DNA from 2 places in the Serpentinicella alkaliphila genome. Region 2 is predicted to be linked to the other one. Evidence: a T-box and tRNA genes for the amino acid it is inferred to sense, from the RefSeq annotation. Region 2 holds a T-box; the other holds one or more tRNA genes.
What was found. The T-box of region 2 lies ahead of thrS (threonine--tRNA ligase). A T-box ahead of a tRNA ligase gene usually reads a tRNA of that ligase, here a tRNA-Thr.
Positions count from the first base shown of each region.

Region 1 (7,715 bases), 280 kb from region 2:
TAGTTTAGCAACATTTTACATCAAAATAGTTAAGAAATCTGTCGTATTTTGTCGATACAAATCGGTATATATTGGTATATTTGTATATAATTCATGAGTTATGCAGTTCGTGTAAATAAATGTAAATAAGACTGATGTATCGTATATTATAATATACTAAAAAATATTTTTGTTTTATATGTCTTGAAATAGCAAAAAAGACTTGACTTTTTAAACCCGCCCCAATAATCAAAGTGAATGGTATTAATAGCCATTACTCTTGATGAATGGGTGATAAATATGACTCTTGGGAAACCGAAATATAGAAATTTACAACAAGGAAATGGGGGCGGAACGCCAGTTTTAAAAGCAATTTGGGATAAATTTGATTTTTCACTTCTGCTTACGCAATCGGGTATTGTAAAACGTAATGGTGTACCCACTTGGCTTATTGCTTTTGCTTATGTGGTAGGACTTATTGCTAATAAAAATTCTGTCTCACGTATTTCTGATTATGCTACTAAGGATAGCTTATTACAACCGATGTTTCGGAATCTTAAAATGGCTCAATATACCTTTAGCCGCTTTTTTACAACTGATTATAATTGGGGTTTATTTAGTTTTAAAAGAGTACAAAGACTACAACAAGAAGAAGAAACTGCATTTACTGAAGGAGATGTTATTGTACTTGATGATACAAAGGTGGCTCATGCCCATGGAAAGAAAATCCCTTTCCTTTGTTGGTTATATGATAGCTCCATTAAAATAAATATCTGGTGTATGAATATAGTTGCTACAACTGTTGTATTAAAGAACGGACTTAAATATCCATTGTTTTGGCGTATTTGGCGTAAGGTAGAAAATAGCGATGAAAAACAGACAAAAATAGATCTTTCAAAAGAAATGCTAATGGATATTCGCCGGATTTACACAGGGGTACTATGGGTTGCCATGGACCGCTGGTTTTTATGCAAAGACTTTTTTAATTGGCTCACAGATCATCAATATGATTGGGTTACTAAGGCAAAACGTAATACAGCACTTTATCGAAAAGAAATTGAGAATATTACAGGCCGAGAACGCTTTATCCCTGTAAAGCCTTCAATGCTTATTAAAGAAGTTTTTTTCAAACTTCTTATTAGTGGTGCCAAAGATAAAGTAAGTGCTATATCCATACCTAATATTTATATCAAGTTACCCTACCGTTTAGTTGGAAAGCAGGGTAAAGTAGTAACTAAGTATCGTTATACGCCTATTGCAGCAGTTGTAGCTACAAGACTCAAAGAAGATACTGAAATGATGAAGGATGAATTTGAGAAAAACAAAGAGGTTGCAGCTACATATCGTGGGGCTTACCTTTTGATTAGTAATAGGGTCGATAATCCTGAAGAAGCTTTAGATGCATATATTAAGCGTTGGAGCATTGAGGTTTTTTTTAGAACTGCAAAACAAGAACTGGGGTTGAATTCTTGCCACTCAACGTCGGAAAGTCATCATTACGCCCATATTGAGCTCATTTTTACAGCAGAAACTTTACTTGTCTATGCAAGATGGGAACTCAATAATAAAGGCGCTGAAGAAGGCTTCACCCACGGCGAAATGGTCCGAAACTTTTTCAACGCCACATACCGTATCGTTATAAAAGCACAGCAATGCTTTCAAACTATACAAGTACATTTTGACACAGAAGTTAGGCAATTTGCAAGACTTATTGATAAATTTTGGCCGAAGAATTTATTGTTAGGTTGGTTTACTGTGCAAAATTCCCAGTATATGGAGTCAACTGCATAACTCATGTATAATTAAATTAACGTATGATTAGTAAGCAAAAAATAGCAAATGCACCCCATGATACTCTTCATCAAAAGGCGCATTTTAGAGAATTTTATTGGAGCTGATGATGGGACTTGAACCCACGAACCTCTTCCTTACCAAGGAAGTGCTCTACCGCCTGAGCTACATCAGCACATATATTTATGGGACAAATCAAATCCCATAAATGAAATTATATAATAATTTTTTTTGTATGTAAATACTTTTTGACAATATAGTATTTGTGAATTATTCACATATTATTCATTTATAACTATGCATTCTTCCTTTTGTATGCTATTCTCTTCATCCTCTATTTTTCTTTTAGCCAATACATAAGTTAATAAAATTGCTGAAATAAGTCTGACCCCTAATAAAAAATAGCCGTTAGCACCCACTGCAACGAAAATTAGAGTATCCTCTATAACAGCATGACAAGTAATTAGAAATACAGATATTAAAAATAAATCTCTATAGGATATATCTCCTTCTTTAGAACTTTGAATAATAACTCCTGCTCCATAGGAAATACCAAAAATGACCCCAACTAATAGTGGAAATACTGCATCTACAGAAATATTAAATAGCTTTGTCACAAATCTAAACATATTTGCTATTTTATCTAAAACCTTAAAATCCTTCAATATTTGGAGTCCTATCATAATTGGAAATACAATCATTGCTATAGAGTAAACTGAGTTAAAGCTTCCTATAATACCTTCTTTTAAAATTTCAATAATCATAATAGTCCTCCTAATTGACCTACAACTATCCCTGATATCACGGCTAGCCCAACTCTTATTAAAACAACCTTTTTTACCCCTATACCTAATTTTTTAGTAACTGCCGTCTCGATTAATAGTGAATGTGAGAAAGAAAGCATTATTGAGATTACAGTCACTTCCATGGTACTTAGATTAATTGCACTTATTGCACCTATAGCTGCATAAATATTTAAAACATTCCCTAGGACCAGAATTATAGCTGCCTCACCTGGTAAATTGAATAGGGTCATAAGTGGTGTAAACAGAATAGTAATCCAATCAATTACAGGTGTATATTTCAATATTGTAACTATTAAGTATACAGGGACTACCACTTTTCCTAACATCCAAGTAGTTTCTATCCCTTTTATAAATCCTGTTTTTATTGATTTTATTAATATCATTAAATGAGCTTCCTCCTTAAGCTAGACGTTATCTTTAATAAATTATAATAATTATAGCAGTTTAAACATTATATTTCACCTTGAATAATTATAGAAAGCTTTTTAGCGCTATAACGAATAAGTAGAATGCTAATAGTAATTATTAATAGGGAATATGCTATTACCTCAAAATAAGCCCCGATTCTAGTAAGTTTAATAATGTATAAAAATAGACCTTGAGGAGTAAATAGAGCTATGTACTGAAATGGACGGGAAAGAAGTTCTACTGGCCAAAAACATCCTCCAACAATTGATGTTAGAATAACTACTATTGAATAATAACTATTTAAACTCTCTGTAATATTCATCCTAATTGCTATAGTCATTACTATAGACGAAATATAGATGCTATATAAAAGCATTATAATAAAAAAGGAGTAAATCGGAATACCATAGAAGATATTAAATACCTTACTAAAAATTAAATGTAAAATTAAAATTTGAACAATTAAAAAGAACATCATTGATAATAGATAGCCTAGTATAATTTCCATTTCACTTAGGGATAAATATAGTCTTATTAAAGTTCCCTCTCTTTTTTCTGTTACTATTGTTGTAAATATATACCCTAATGATAATACTAGGAAAGTTATAATTATACCAATATATCCTGAGCCTAATCCCATATTCCCTAGACTATCCCCACCAATTTCAACAGCACCATTAATTTGCCTATGTTTAAGTTTCATTAGTTGTTCCGGATACCAATAAGACTCAGAAGTATCAAAAACATTTTGCCACAGTACATCTTTACTAAGATATGTTATACCTCTCCATTCATATTCACTTACAACTATATTAGCTGCTCTAGCATTACTCAATAATCTAACAACACCACTAGCAATTATTTCACTAATTGTATCTGCACCTATGGCAGCTCCTGACTTTAGCACTGTTATTTTAGGATATTTATCTCCTTTAATTAGTTCTTCAAACCCATGTTCAATAATATATGCTCCCTCAATTTTATTTTTTCTTATTAGTTCTCTAGCATTTTCTTCATTTGTTTCCAAAACAGAAATAACATCATTTTCTTTAATAAGAGAAATCAAAATTTTAGAATATCCACTAATATCCTTATCAACAACTGCTATCGGAACTGTGCTTACAGTATTAGGGCTATAAATATATGAAATTAAATATATCAATATTAAAGGAAAAAGAAATAGAGAGACTATATTTCTAGGTGATTTTAGTATTAGCTTAATTCTTAGTTTCGCAATAAGTAGAGCTTTCAACTTTTTCCACACCTTTCCTTATATGTCAATGTCGTAATAGAAGCAATGAAGAACATAATAGTTACTAATGCTAGTACCATTAAAGATGTATGAACATCCTTCTGATTATTTGTAAATATCCCTATAAACCCATTCAAAGCCCAATAATTAGGTGTATATCTAGATAGTATTGTTATATTATCAGGTAAATATATTGTAGGTATGAAGCTACCACCTATAATTGCCATAATTAAAATAAATGAATTACCCATAGTAACATATTTATCTTCAGAGCCTATATACAATGATGCAAATAAACCTAAGGAAATAACTGAACAGTTTACTAGAACAAATAACAAAATTAATAATAGAAATTCTTTGTTAATATTTGTATTTAATATAAACAATGTAATTATTAAAATAAAGGAAGATTGGATCAATATTTTACAAAATAAATATATATATTTTCCTAATAAATATTTGAATCCACTAACACCACCTAAGCGTAATCTCTTAAAAACTAAATTATTCCGTTCATAGATTACCTCTTTTCCACCTGTTATTGCAATAAACATTGTTAAAAGTACTAAAACAGAAAAAAGATAAAATTCCATAGATGATATATTATTAATACTCAATATAGTTTCCTTATTCAATACATTACTTCTGGCTAAATAGACTCTAAATGTAATATCATTTATTACTGAGTCAATTTTTTTAGATTTCTCTTCATATGACATGTCTGTCATTCCATAGTAATCCCACACTGCATTTACAGCACTTTGACCAGCTGATACACTTTTCATATAACTATTAAGTAAGGATTCAATTACTTTTGACTGAACCGGACTTGCACTATTAGTTATCAGCTGTACAGGATAATTCCTTCCAACCTCTAAACTATTTATAAAGCCCTTGGGTATAATTATTGCTGCCATCGCATTATTATTTTCCACAGTTTTTTCAGCTTCTTCAACATTCTGAAGAACTAATATATCTAAAATGTTTTTTATATTTTGATCCTCAGATACTTGATGCAGTAAAAGGTTTGATAGAGGATGTGCATCTTCATTTACTACAACCACATTAGCTTTATTTATAAATAATCCCTCTTTAAAAAGGAAACTAAGACCATTTGAAATAGAAACTATTGTGATTAGACTTGCAAAAGTAACTAACAAAAGCTTTTTATATGCCCTTAACCCGTCTCTTTTCATATCTTTCATTGCAATTAATAAAATTTGATGCATTTACCCACCTCATAAATAGATTTACTATAAAAAAAAGACTGGCGTTAACCAGTCCCTATATAAATTTAGTCTAGTAGTATACATTTCCTAAGTACATAAAAAGCAACTCATAAAAATCTACACTATTTGTTTCATTTAATTCTGGTATTTCTATAGTTAAAGGTTGATTTATATTCCATGCGTCAGTTTCAACAAATAAATCAAATAAAACAGATGTTTCATTGTCCCTAAAATTTAATGAAATATCAGAAACCGCTTTAACAATATTCGATTTATCATTAATATATAAACTCATCTTTATAGAAGTGTTATCGAAATCGATAACTTCTTTGATTTGTTCAAATACTTTATCGAAATCACCGTCAAAATTTTGGTCTATTTCTCTTCTCAATGAGTTTAAGTCATTATCAAACTCAGCTCTTGTCATATATGGATTTGAAATAGTTACTAGTTCAAATAAAAGGTCAGCAAATTCAGGATCATTTATCATTGTATATGCATTTGTGAAAATATCTTTTAATTCGGTTTCTCCAATATTAATATCAATTTCAGTTGCATTAGTATTTGAATTTGCAATAGTTATTTCTTTTTTTCCATTATTTTTAAACATACTTTCTTCAAGTAAATCTAAATACATTTCAACTATTTTTGTTGCAAGCTTAACCATTTCCTCATCATTTCCGAATAAATCCACCTGTTCTTGACCAAGCTCTTCCATTAATTTATCAGAGTCTATAACAACATATCCTGTCGCTAATCTAGGATCATTCATCATCATACCAAGAATTGGAACATTTAGAGCAATAACTCTATCATTAATAAACATTTTACCTTCAAATGACATTCCACCAATGTTTACATTTGCATTAATTTCAGCTTTTTTCGCAGCAGTATCAGTTTTACCATTTAGTACAATTCTTGAGTTATTAAGCATATTTGAAATAAAGTCAAACTGAGGATCATTAACATTTGTACCACTTAAACTCATTGACATATCTACTTTGAATTCTTGTGTTTTAACATCTAAATCATTCATAAAAGCATCATATACCATCTCTTTTGGAGTTTTCACGACACCGCTAGTGCTTTTGCTCCCACACCCAACTAATACAGTTGTTATCATTAGTAAAGCAACAAATAATGATAACATTTTTCTCTTGTTAAACATTATATTCCCCCCCATTTTTTAAATCCGTTACTATAATAACACATATGTAAAATTTTGTCTATTGGCATGCAGCACTATTACTTTTATGTCATATTTTTAGAATAAAAATAATTGACTGTTTTTTACTAATGTAGCCATAAAAAAGTTTTCTTTTGAATATGTATTAATGTAGTTACCTCTGTTACATTGTTTGCTAAATTATTCTTTCAAAATAATTAATCTTAGCCCTTTAAATAACTATTTATTACCTGAAAGGAGGCTTTATATGGTAGACGCTCTAGGTTGGCTAAATTCAGTACTAATTATTTTTATGGTACTTATATATCCACTTAAAAGAATGTATCTAAAAAAACGAAAACCAGAGTTATTAGCCCTTTATAAAAGTGCTCGAAATTATCATCCTCTTCTAGGCTTTACTATTGTACTAATAGGACTAATTCATGGTTTTATGGCATTAGGAACTATACGACTACATACGGGCACTTTAGTACTCTTTACGGTAATTTTTATGGGATGCATTACTACTTTCGGAAGAAAAAAAATACTTTTTAGTAAAACTTGGTTGAAACTACATAAGACTTTAATTCCTTTACTTTTCGTATTTATAATAATTCACATTTTCTTTAGAAATATTATTTAGCTAAATAAGTCCTAACTAACCGATTTGTTCTTTAAAATCGGTTAGTTTTTTCTTTATACTATTATACTTAATACTTCCTCAATAGTATCTATTGAGTATCCCCCTTTATTATACTTCCGCTTAGCTATAATAACTTGTAGTTCATTACCTGTATTAATTACCCTCTTTAGTGTTTTAGGTGTTTCTATAAAGGCACCTAACTCATTAAATTCCTCATCTAACACCACAAAAGTTGGTATTCTTATCTTACCTTCATATTTATATTTTTCCATCACTTCTTCATTCCCTTCTCTAGGGACAATTCTCATCTGTATATTAGAATTAATTTCTGTTAACTTAAAAAGGCAGGGTACGTTTATCTTGCAATCAGGACACCATATTTCAGCAAAACTTAATACATTTATTCTTTTCTTAATAAGCTTAATAGAATTAATTAATGTAC
Region 1 covers NZ_CP058648.1:3,051,276-3,058,990, forward strand. Annotated here, with positions in the region: gene HZR23_RS15545 (transposase) at 238-1,770, shown strand; tRNA gene HZR23_RS15550 (tRNA-Thr) at 1,869-1,945, opposite strand; gene HZR23_RS15555 (nucleoside recognition domain-containing protein) at 2,052-2,534, opposite strand; gene HZR23_RS15560 (nucleoside recognition domain-containing protein) at 2,531-2,959, opposite strand; gene HZR23_RS15565 (ABC transporter permease) at 3,028-4,236, opposite strand; gene HZR23_RS15570 (ABC transporter permease) at 4,233-5,465, opposite strand; gene HZR23_RS15575 (DUF6583 family protein) at 5,536-6,633, opposite strand; gene HZR23_RS15580 (hypothetical protein) at 6,899-7,273, shown strand; gene HZR23_RS15585 (thioredoxin family protein) at 7,327-7,715, opposite strand, start outside.
Region 1: it has a tRNA-Thr gene. The T-box ahead of thrS (threonine--tRNA ligase) is inferred to sense a tRNA for this amino acid. The anticodon was not compared.

Region 2 (7,715 bases):
ATAATTAATATGATTATGACAGGCTGTAATAGTTTAGGGCAAGCAGATAATACAGGAAATAACAATATGGATATATACCCATTGACTATTATAGATTCCTATGAAAATGAAGTAATAATTGAAGAAATGCCCAATAGGGTTATATCAATTGCACCAAGTATTACTGAAATTATCTTTAATTTAGGTTTAGAGGATAAATTAGTTGGAAGAACAGATTTCTGTAATTTCCCATTAGAAGCAGAAAGTATAGAGAGTATAGGTAGTCTTACATCTCCTAATATAGAGAAAATAATTGAACTTGAACCAGATTTAATAATAGCATCAACTCATTTTCAAAAAGAGGTTTATGATAAATTATCAGAATTACAAATAAAGCTACTAGTTCTAGATTCTAAAGGTAGTTTTGACGGGGTATATATGACTATTGAAAAAATAGGGAAAGTATTTAATGTAAATAATAAGGCACTTGAACTTATACGTCATATGAAGTCTACAGTAGAAGAAGTTTTAGATAAGTTAAAGGATGAGCCGAAACCTACCGTATACTATGTAGTAGGATTTGGAGAATATGGAGATTTTACTGCAGGAGGGGATACATTTATAAATGACATGTTAGAGATGGCAGGGGCTATAAATATTGCAAGTGAAGTTACTGGGTGGAAGTATAGTCTTGAGAGGATTATTGAACAAGATCCACATATGTTAATAGTTTCAAAGTATTACAATACAAAGGATGAGATTATGGTGGCTAATGGATACAGTGAACTTACTGCAATAAAGGAAGGCAGAGTTTATGAAATAGATAATAATTTACTTGATAGACAAGGACCAAGAATTGCATTAGGTTTAAAAGAGTTAGCTAAAATAGTACATCCAAATTTATTCGAATAGGGAAGAAATTATGAGTTATTTTGAAAAGAGAAGCTTTTTTAAAACTATTTTCTCGTGCTGTTTTATTTTACTAGTTGTTATGATTGTTTTTGTTAGTACTCTTGGGGTCGCAAACATTACATTTGTTAATAGTTTAAAAATAATAGCTGAAAAGATTCCATTAATTAATAAATATATTGATATGAAGGATGTTATTAATACACATCGTACTATTATTTGGCAAATAAGATTACCTCGTATATTATTAGCAGGTATTGTGGGAATGGGATTATCTGTAGTTGGAGTAACTTTTCAAAGTATGTTTAAAAATCCTATGGCAGATCCTTACATACTAGGAGTTTCATCAGGAGCAGCTTTAGGTGCCACTCTGTCGATAGTATTAGGGTTACCCTTTATTAATATATGGGCATTTTGTGGTGCTATACTAACTGTATTATTTGTATTTCAAATAGCTAAGATTGGTTCAAAAGTGCAAAGTATAACTTTGCTCCTAGCTGGTATAGCAATTAGTTCAATGATGTCTTCAATTATATCTGTGCTTATGATATTTAACAGAGATAAAATAGAAATGATTATTTTCTGGATAATGGGTAGTGTTTCTGCCGCAAGCTGGAAACATGTTAGTATTTTATTCCCGGTTACATTATTAGGGACAATGGTTATAATGCTTTTTTCCAGGGAGCTTAATGTATTTTTAGTTGGAGATGATAGTGCAAAAAGTTTAGGTGTTGAAACTGATAAAGTTAAAAAGCTTTTATTAGTAATTTCATCTGTAATTATGGCTTTTACTGTTTCTGTTAGTGGAATAATTGGATTTGTTGGATTAATAATACCTCATGCAATTAGATTAATTATAGGCCCAGACCACAGAGCTTTAGTTCCATTCTCGGCCTTAGGCGGAGCTATATTTATGATTTTATGCGATACAATCGCTAGAACAATAATTCCACCTACTGAAATACCTGTGGGTGCAGTAACAGCAATTTTCGGATCCCCATATTTTATTTATCTTCTATACAGAAGCAAAAAGAAGGTGTTAGGTTGAAAAAGAATAATACGGTTACTATTAGGATTAAAGATTTAAACTGGAAATACGGAAATACAGCCATATTGGAAAATATAAATATAGATATAAAAAGGGGTAAGTTTTACTCAATTATTGGGCCAAATGGGTCTGGCAAGACAACTTTACTTAAAAATATACTTCGGCATTTAGAACCAAAAAAAAATACACTATTTATCGAGGATTTAGATATTTCTTCCTTATCCTATAGGGAAATAGCTAAAAAAATGGCGTGTGTACCCCAAAATACTATGGTAGATTATGAATTTTCTGCTTTAGACATAGTTATGATGGGAAGAACCCCACACCTCAAACGCTTTGAAACTGAAAGCGAGAAAGACCTTAATATTTGCAAAGAAGCTATGATTATGACAGATACCTGGAGATTTAAAGATAAATTGATACAAAATCTAAGTGGTGGAGAAAGGCAAAGAGTAATAGTTGCTAGAGCAATTGCACAAAAACCAGATATTCTCCTATTGGACGAGCCTATTTCACATTTAGATATCCAGCATCAAATAGAACTTTTAGATACTATTGCATATATTAACAAAAAAAGTGGAACAACAGTTATTGTAGTATTGCACGATTTGAACTTAGCAACTCAATATAGTGACGATATATTTCTTTTAAATGACGGAAAAGTATTATCCTATGGAAGTCCAACGGAAGTTATAACTGAAGATATAATAAAAGAGGTATATAAAACTAAAGTATGTATAATACCACATCCTGTTAGTGGTAAGCCCCATGTAATTCCAATTAGAACCGAAAGGGAGGTGGGGGCCATTGATGCAACAAAACAAATTACCTAGAATTGTAATAGCAGCCCCATATAGTGGTGCAGGGAAAACTACAATTAGTATAGGTATTATGGCTGCATTGACAAAGCGAGGGGTTAATGTTCAACCATTTAAAATCGGCCCGGATTATATTGATCCTGCATTTCATACGGATGTTACTAAAAGGAATAGTATAAACTTAGATAGCTGGTTATTTGATGAAGAAACAGTTATAGAACTATTTCAAAAATATGCTCTAAATTCTGATATATCAATTATCGAAGGGGTTATGGGACTTTATGACGGTATTGGTAGCGATCCTATGCTAGGAAGTACTGCTGGTATGGCACATATATTAAAGGCACCAGTAATCCTAGTATTACCAGCCCAGGGTATGTCTACGACTATAGCCGCAGTTATAAAAGGGTTAAAAGAATTTAGGGAAATTAATATAGTTGGGGTTATATTAAATAAAGTTTCTACAGAAAAATATTATGACCTTTTAAAAGAAACTATAGAAACCAACACGGACGTAAAGGTCTTAGGAAGACTTCCAATAGCAGATGATATAAAAATAAAGAGTAGGCATTTAGGTCTAGTTCAAAATTGTGAATTGCTTAATAAGGAGTTAATGATTGATAAACTAATAGCGCTGATTGAGGAATATGTTGATTTAGATCAGATTATTAGCTTAGGACAAAATGCTGAAGTTTTTAAAATAGAATTAACTGAAGAAAAAGAATTAAAAAAGGAGTATGTAAATGTTGCAGTAGCCTATGATGAGGCCTTTCAATTCTATTATTATGATAATATAAAAGCTTTAGAAGAATTAGGTGCAACTATTACATATTTCAGTCCTCTAAAAGACCCTAAGCTACCAGAAAATATTGATGGTATTTATATAGGTGGCGGTTATCCAGAGCTATATGCTAAAGAACTAGAACAAAACATTTCAATGTGTAAAGCAATTAAGGATAAATCAGAAATAGGAATGCCCATATATGCTGAATGCGGCGGGTATATGTATTTAAATAAGAAAATTAAGACTTTAGAAAATGATGAGTATAATATGGTTGGAGTATTTGACGGGGATGTCATTATGACTAAGCAGTTACAAAACTTTGGATACGCAGAATTAACTGCTGAAAAATGTAGTTGTATATTTAAAGTTGGTGATAAAATAAAGTGTCATGAATTTCATACGTCATATATTGGGCATAATAATGAGAAATTGGTTTTAACTGAAAAATACAGAAATAAAGAAAAAGTTAGTTGGTACTCAGGATCTAAAAAAAATAATACATTTGGTATGTATCCACATATACATTTTCTTTCAAATATTAATATTGCTAAAAATTTTATTGAATCCTGTTTAAACTATAAAGAATTGGGTGATTAATATGGATAAAGGATATGTTCAGATTTACACAGGTGATGGAAAGGGTAAGACAACTGCTGCTTTGGGAGTAGGACTAAGGGCTACAGGCCGTGGATTCAAGGTGCTTATGATACAGTTTCTGAAGGGGGCCTTTAGTGGTGAGCATGAAAGTGTGAAAAGATTAGAAGGATTTACTATACTACCTATAGGTGGAATAGATAAATTTACTTGGCAATTAGATGAACAGGAAACAAAGGAGCTTAAAGATAATATTCAAGCTAATTTCACTAAAATAATTGGTGAATTAGATAAAGTTTCTGTGGACATATTAATTTTAGATGAAGTTATGGCAGCTATAAGTTGTGGATTTATAGAAGTAGAACAAATATGTGAAATTATTGATAATAAGCCTGAAGGAATGGAAATAATACTTACGGGTAGAAATACTCCTAAGGAGTTAGCTGATAGGGCGGATTTAATTACTGAGATGAAGCCAATTAAGCATTATATGAATAACGGAGTTATGGCTAGAAATGGTATTGAAAGATAGCTATAATCTACTTGACAAAATATAAATATATATCTATAATTTAGCTAATATTATATGTAAATGCGATAATTAGAGAAGAGTAAGCTATACACAGTACCTAGAGAGAAAACACCTTGGCTGAAAGTGTTTTTGTATATGAATAACTGAAAACTAACTCTATAGCAGTTTTTTAGTAGCCTAAAGCGAAAAGAAAACCGGTAGCAACGTTATAGCTTTAAAGTTGGATTATTTTAAAATAATCAATTTAGGTGGAACCGCGAGCATATACTCTCGTCCTAAGCTTTTTAGGATGGGAGTTTTTTTATACTTAATTTTAATATATGAGGAGGATAAAAATGGATAAGATTATTATTAAACTTAAAGATGGCTCACAGAGAGAGGTTGCTAAAGGAACGTCTATTTTAGATATAGCTACAGAAATAAGTGAAGGTTTAGCTAGAGTAGCTGTTGGAGCAGAAGTTAATGGAAAAAAAGTTGATCTAACATACAAAGTAGAAGAAGATTGCGAATTGAATATTTTAAGATTTGAGGATGAGGGTGGTAAGGAGTTTTTAAGACATACTAGTTCTCATATTTTAGCTCAAGCTGTAAAGAGATTATTTCCTAATACAAAACTTGCAATCGGTCCTGCTATCGATAATGGCTACTATTATGACTTTGATTCTGATCACAAGTTCACGCCAGAGGATTTAGAAAAAATCGAAGCAGAAATGAAAAAGATCGTAAAAGAAAAATTGGAATTAGAAAAATTTGAGCTTCCAAGAGACGAAGCTATTAAGCTTATGAAAGAGCACGGGGAAGATTATAAGGTTGAATTAATCACTGATTTACCGGAAGATGCAAAAATATCATTCTACAAGCAAGGAGATTTTGTTGACCTTTGTGCTGGACCACATGTTCCATCAACTGGTAAGGTTAAGGCTCTTAAGCTTTTAAGTGTTGCTGGAGCGTATTGGCGTGGAGATGAGAAAAATAAAATGCTTCAAAGAATTTATGGTACTTCCTTTGAGAAAAATAAAGATTTAGAAGAATATCTACATCGTTTAGAAGAAGCTAAAAAGAGAGACCATAGAAAAATTGGTAAGGAGTTAGATTTGTTTAGCTTACAAGAAGAGGGTCCTGGTTTTCCATTTTTCCATCCAAAGGGAATGGTAATTAGAAATATACTAGAGAGCTTTTGGAGAGAAGAGCATGTTAAGAGAGGCTATGATGAAATAAAAACTCCAATTATTTTAAATGAGTCCCTATGGCATCAATCAGGTCACTGGAATCACTATAAAGAAAATATGTATTTCACAAATATTGATGAAGAAAACTATGCAGTAAAGCCAATGAACTGTCCTGGTTCAATATTAATGTATAAGAGAAAGATGTATAGCTATAGAGATCTACCAATTAGAATGGGTGAGCTTGGGTTAGTTCATAGACATGAATTATCTGGAGCCCTTCACGGGTTAATGAGAGTAAGATGCTTCACTCAAGACGATGCCCATATATTTATGTTACCTGAGCAAATTAAAGATGAAATAATTGGTGTAATAGAATTTGTAGACTATTTCTATAAAATATTTGGTTTTAAATACCATATTGAGCTTTCAACTAGGCCAGAAAACTCAATGGGAACTGATGAAGAGTGGAATGTAGCTACAGATGCATTAATCGAAGCCCTAAAAGAGAAAGATTTACAGTATAAATTAAATGAAGGGGACGGAGCTTTCTACGGACCTAAAATTGATTTTCATTTAGAGGATTGTATAGGAAGAACATGGCAATGTGGAACTATACAGCTTGACTTCCAAATGCCACAAAGATTTGATATTAATTATGTGGGTGCAGATGGAGAGAAGCATAAGCCTATTATGATTCATAGGGTTATATTTGGAAGTATAGAACGATTTATAGGAATTTTAATTGAGCATTTTGCTGGTAAATTCCCTACTTGGTTAGCACCAGTTCAAGCAAAGATTTTACCAATAACTGATAGACAGCTTGATTATTCACTACAACTACAAAAACAAATGGCACAAAAAGGTATTAGGGTTGAAGTTGATACAAGAAGTGAGAAGATAGGATATAAAATAAGAGAGGCTCAATTACTGAAAATTCCATATATGCTTGTAGTTGGTGATAAAGAAATGGAAACTGGAACTGTAGCTGTTCGTTCTAGGGATAAAGGGGAATTAGGGGCTATAAGTATAGAGAAGTTTATCGAAGATACATTAGTTGAAATTGATAATAAAGAAATCTAGGTGAAAAGGGTAATAAAAGTGAATTAGTTTTAAGGTAGGATACTTAGTAAAAAGCTATTATCCTGCCTTTTTTATATTTTTTGAAAAAAAGTAATAATTTGTAAGGATTTAAAAAGGAAACTACAAAATAGTATAGAATATCTAATAAGTTAGTTCTTTATTACTATATATTCTCGATATATTTCTATATTTTTTAGAAGATATGAAATGTCTAAATAAATAAGCATTATTTATGTTGCTAGCACTAAGGAGAGATAAAATATATGAAGCAAGAAATTAGGTCTAAAGCTACCATTTATAGCGGTAATATTTACTTGAAGTTTTTCAAAAACATTCTAAAGAATCCTTCTTTTATTGTCTATTTATTAATAATTACTTTAATTATTAGTAATTTGAAGGGCTTCCATATTCAAAGGTTTATAATGCAGCTTATCCCAGTCTCTCCACAATTATTGGATGTAGTTTTAGAAATAGTATTTGGTATTGCATTGCTATCAATCTCCCTATATTTAGCACGTAAATATTTAATAGTACACGAAAAAAAGGTTAAAACCGAAGAGCAATTTGAATCGGTTGTAAAGAGTATTAAGGAAGTAGTTTTTCAAAGGGATATAAATGGACTGTGGACTTTTTTGAATCCTGCCTGGACTGAAGTTACAGGTTTTGATGTTGAGGAGAGTTTAGGAAAAAATTTTATTGAGTTTGTCCATCCAGAGGATAGAGACAGAAACTTAAAACTTTTTAAACAATTGATTGAAAGAAAAAAAGACTATTGCAGACATGAGATTCGTTATATATCCAA
Region 2 covers NZ_CP058648.1:71,141-78,855, reverse strand. Annotated here, with positions in the region: gene HZR23_RS00545 (ABC transporter substrate-binding protein) at 1-891, shown strand, start outside; gene HZR23_RS00540 (FecCD family ABC transporter permease) at 971-1,936, shown strand; gene HZR23_RS00535 (ABC transporter ATP-binding protein) at 1,933-2,769, shown strand; gene HZR23_RS00530 (cobyrinate a,c-diamide synthase) at 2,747-4,135, shown strand; gene HZR23_RS00525 (cob(I)yrinic acid a,c-diamide adenosyltransferase) at 4,137-4,664, shown strand; T-box leader at 4,721-4,945, shown strand; gene thrS (threonine--tRNA ligase) at 5,000-6,913, shown strand; gene HZR23_RS00515 (bifunctional diguanylate cyclase/phosphodiesterase) at 7,177-7,715, shown strand, end outside.